DNA from 2 places in the Acetobacter sp. KSO5 genome. Region 1 is predicted to be linked to the other one. Evidence: predicted binding sites of a transcription regulator. Region 1 holds the regulator's gene; the other holds the start of a gene.

The links. The regulator LexA, encoded in region 1, represses DNA repair genes until DNA is damaged. The targets are predictions, from matches to a motif close to TGTTCTANNTANGTTC.
Region 2: a site for LexA is predicted at 1,575-1,590, ahead of ACHQGU_RS00845 (LexA family protein). Genes of this name have one in related genera too.

The regions. Positions count from the first base shown of each region.
Region 1 is NZ_CP172014.1:1,434,084-1,436,483, forward strand. It holds gene bioD (dethiobiotin synthase) at 1-608, shown strand, start outside; gene lexA (transcriptional repressor LexA) at 715-1,380, opposite strand; gene ACHQGU_RS06485 (carbohydrate porin) at 1,638-2,400, shown strand, end outside.
Region 2 is NZ_CP172014.1:188,520-190,919, forward strand. It holds gene ACHQGU_RS00830 (hypothetical protein) at 1-68, shown strand, start outside; gene ACHQGU_RS00835 (hypothetical protein) at 97-474, shown strand; gene ACHQGU_RS00840 (hypothetical protein) at 471-1,109, shown strand; gene ACHQGU_RS00845 (LexA family protein) at 1,611-1,991, shown strand; gene ACHQGU_RS00850 (Y-family DNA polymerase) at 1,988-2,400, shown strand, end outside.

The DNA of each region.
Region 1 (2,400 bases):
TTCATGCGTGGAAAGCAGCCTACTGGAAGCCGTTGCAAAGCGGACTGGCGGATGAAGAAGGCGATACCAGCACGGTTATAAAGCTGAGCAGTTGCCTGCCGGAGGACTGCTTTCCGTCAGCCGGGGCGTATCAGGCCTCTCTGTCTCCTCTGGCGGCTGCCAGGGCCGAAGGTGCGGAGATTGACCCCGCACGTCTGGCTTTGCCTTTAGAGGATCCACAGCGTCCGCTCGTGGTGGAAGGGGCAGGAGGCCTGATGGTGCCTGCGACCGATACGCTGATGATGGTTGATCTGGCTGAACGCTGGGGTTTGCCGGTGGTGCTTGTCGCCCGAAGCGGGCTGGGAACACTGAACCATACGCTGCTTAGTCTGGAAGCGTTGCGTGCCCGTGGTCTGGCCATTGCCGGGGTGGTGCTGAGCGGCCCGCTCAACCTGGAGAACAGCAAGACCATTCAGGAAAAAGGGCAGGTGCGCATTCTGGCAGAATTGCCCCAGCAGGAGACCGTGACTGCGGAGACCGTTGCCGCACTGAGCCGTCTGATTCCCGCATGGGACGATGTGTCTGAAGCAATGCAAGTGGGGCGTAAGGGCGTTTCAGAGAAAGTCTGACGTTTCTACCCGGCCTTGATAGATGGGGTTTCTGCGCCTGAATGGAGAAGCCTCAACCGGGCGGACGCGTGACCTTTCAAAATCACGCTCCGTCTTTCCTCTGGCGTCAATGGTAGCGGCGGATCAGTCCGGCCAGTCGACCCTGAATATGCAGGCGTTCGGCTGGCACAATGCGCGTTTCATAGCGCGGGTTGGCGGGTTCCAGCGCAATGGTGTTGCCCTTGCGGCGCAGGCGTTTGAGCGTGACTTCGCTATTATCAATGAGTGCGACAACAATCTGTCCGTTCTCGGCATCTTCTGTGCGACGGATGATGACGTGATCGCCGTCCAGAATCCCGGCCTCAATCATGGAATCCCCGGTGACTTCCAGCGCGTAATAGTCGCCTGAGCTCACCATATCTTTCGGGATGTCCAGAAAGGTATCCGTTTCGGCCATGGCTTCAATCGGCAGACCAGCGGCAATGCGCCCATAAAGCGGGATTTTCAGCGCGGCGGGCTGCTGGCGGGAGAAATCACCACGCACAACATTGGTGGGCAGCGTTTCGGAGGCAGGCGCCATTTCCGGGAGATGGATGACTTCCAGTGCGCGGGCCCGATGGTGATGGCGGCGCAGAAATCCGCGTTCTTCCAGGCCGGAAATCAGGCGATGAATGCCGGATTTGGAGCGCAGGCCCATGGCCTCTTTCATCTCGTCGAAAGAAGGAGAGAAACCCGTCTGCTTGAGGTGAGAATCAATAAAAAGCAGCAGTTTGTGCTGTTTGCGCGTCAGCATTGCGGCACCCCGGAGCAGATGAGTGTTTTTGTATTTATAGGGGTTTGTTCTATATAAGTTCTCTTTTTTAGTCAAGGGGTTATTCACCCCAGCCAAAAGCACTTCTGTATTTTTTGTGGTGTCTGTAAAGGTTCCTGCAGAAGGCCCGTTGGGGCCTGTGCTTTCAGTCTGGCTATTTAAGCGGGGCCGGTGATCATCGGTCCGAAATCCCTGATGCCGCCTTTGTATGCGGTTCTATAACATATTGAAAAGGTTCGGTGTTTAGGAAAATTATCACGGTTCCGGCAGCGTTTTGTGCCTGTTTCAGCCTGAGTGTGTCTCAGGCTGCGGCGCAGGCGACTGCTCCCGATGCGAATGCGTTCAGCTTCGCAGACCGCCTGACGCGGGACTGGGGCGGTGTACGTCGCACGCTGGCGGAACATGGGGTGGATTTTCAGCTGACGGACCAGAACGAGTTGTGGGCTGTGCCTGTCGGGGGGAGCCAGCCGTCCAATAACTACATTGGCGTGACCACCGGCCAGCTTTCTGTGGATCTTGGGCGCCTGACGCATCTGCCGCTCGGCACCATTGGCATCAGTGGGGTGGATATTCGCGGTCATCCCTTCAGCAACCAGCCGCTTTATGTGTTCAATCAGGTCTCCGGGATTGAGGCGGATATCAACCTGCGTCTCTATGAGGTCTGGTATGGCCAGACCTTTGACCATGACCGGCTGGATATGCGGATTGGGAAGCTTGATCTCAGTCATGACTTCATGGGGAGTGATGGCGCGATGCAGTTCATGAATGCCTCATTCTCCTGGCCCATGGTGCCGGATAACAACCTGTATGATCAGGGGCCGGCGTCACCGCTGGGCACGCCTGCCGTGCGGGTCAAATACAAGCTTTCCAAAAGCTGGACGGTTCTGGCCGCCGTTGCGGATGATAACCCGATTGGCGCTGGTTTTCTGAATGACGCTGACCCGTGGAACCAGAATCAGGACCCCAGCGGCACCCGATTCCATTTTGGCACCGGGGCGCTGA
Region 2 (2,400 bases), 1.2 Mb from region 1:
CCCCAGATGTCGTGGGATTGGTGATTGAAGCGCTCGATCTTCTTTATGGCGTTAGGCCCGGGGACTAGCCGATGCTACGATTTCTGAAGAAAAAGCATGGATTTTCGCATGGCTTTTAAAAAAGCGAGATCTAATTCTGTTCGCCGTATCCGAACTTTTGATGCGCCAATTACGGCCTTTTTTCGACGGAAGCACGAACGCACAGGAGGTCGCGGTAGAACCAAAGACAAACCGATGCCTATGTGGACGCAGCATGTTGCCCAGACCAATTCAAAGGTCAGCATCCCGTCCATTCGGAAGAACGGCTCTTCTGCCGTGGGCTTGGTTCTGAAGAAACAGCAGGACCGGGCAGAAGAGATCAACAATCCCACCCCAGAAGCCAATAGGCCTCAAACTATCCCCCAGAAAGCCGACGAAAACGCCACCCGGCTTCAATACATCATTCGCCGCGCTAAGGAATATTGGAATAAATGATGAACAAACTACAGACCAATCTGGCAGCGGCTAAGAACCGCTATCAGGATACTCTCAAGGCTTTGGACGAAGTCGGTGCCAAGCAAGTCAAGGCTACTAAAATCGTCTCCGCGCTTCAGGCTGAGAAGGACTCTCTTGCGGACGTCCAGGAGCAGGTCAACAACATTCGGCTTGATGCGATGGAAACAGGAAAGACCACGGTTTATCTCCCGGTTGAGTTGTCAAAGAAATATGAGCGGTTGCGGGAGATTGACGAAGTCCTTCCTACAGCCCTCCGCCGGAAAGAATCCCTTGTAAAGGAAAGAGCGGTCACTGAGGTGGCTGTAGAGGATGCGGGGGAGGCTATTCGCCGGGAAGCCGGTAGTATCCTTGCAGCGGAGCAGGCAGACGTCTGGGAGCGAGCCAAAGAGCTATGGAGCGAGTATGTTGAGACGATCCGAGAGGTTCTGGTTCTTGGTTCTACCGGGCATGGGCGTTATCCGTGGTCGGAGATAGTTGAAAATCTCAACTCTCTGACGCCTTCTGCTTACCGGGAACTAAACGGGGAAGGGGTAGCTAAAACCAATGTTGGGCGAGAGAAGGTCCGGCAGAGGTATGCTGACCTCATCGCTCCGGTGGGTGCGGCCCTCTCCTGAAAGAAAAAACCCCTCCGCCGTGATGGCTGCGGAGGGGTTTCATCGAAGATTCACAGAAAGAAACCCGACCGGGAAGAGCCGGTCGTTAGCCCCTTTATAGCCCGACAAGCGCCCTGCGACTAATTCATATTTTTACGGCGAGTAGATAGTTGGCCTTGCGTCTGTGCTGTTTAGCGAGCGGAGTCGTAAAGGTGGGCGTTAAGAGGGGCGGGTGATACGGTTACCCAATTAAGTTATTGTTTTATAAGGGTATTTTTCCAAAGATTGGTGTCCGCGACGGACTTGTTTTTTAATATGTAAGTAATTGTTATATATGAATATTGTATTATAATTTTGATATTGTTACCCCGTAAATTACCCCAATTTCCTTTTGCGCTTTCTACTCCATATTAAAGCATGAGAAATCATTTTTAATATTTTCGAATCCTGATTCGCTGGATTCAAGCTTGACCACCACTCTGGTACTGTTCTCTTTATGTTCTTGTAGTGGAGGGCATGAGCATGAGCGCATACGCAGGAGACCGGACAACAGGATTCGCCTCCCCCGCAGCAGATGCGATTGAGGGGCCGATTGATCTGTCTGACGTGCTGGACCTGCGCAGGCCCAGCCGTTATCCCGTGCGTGTGCGTGGTGCCACCTTTGCAGCGCGAGGCATACTGGACGGTGACGTGCTGATAGCAGACACGTCCGGTCAGCAGATATCCGGGCAACTGGTGATCGCCTGCGCAGCAGGACAGGTTCTGCTGGCGGAGCTGCGGGCACAGAAAGGCCGATGGTGGCTGGTTTCTGGTGATGATAGCCGGGAGCCAATCCGCGTTGACCCGGCGCAGGATGTGGATATCTGGGCCACTGTGACGGGCGTGGTGCGCGAAAAGCCATGACGGTCTACGGCCTGATTGATTGCAATTCGTTTTACTGTTCGTGCCAGAGGGCTTTTGAGCCGCGCCTGAAGCGCCTGCCTGTGGTAGTGCTGTCCAACAACGACGGCTGCGCGATCGCCCGCACTGCTGAGGCTAAGGGTCTGGGCATCAAGATGGGAGATGCCTGGCACCTAATCCGCAATGAGCGCAAGCTCTCTGGTGTGCAGTGGTACTCCAGCAATTATCCGCTCTATGCCGATATGAGCCGCCGGGTCTATCAGGTGCTGCTGGAGCATGTGCCCCGCGTCGAGCCCTACTCTATTGATGAGATGTTTCTGGATCTGACCGGGTTGCCGGGGGATTTGTCGGAGCGGTGCGAGGCGATCCGGGGCCGCGTGGAGCAGATCACCAAGATTCCTACCTGCGTCGG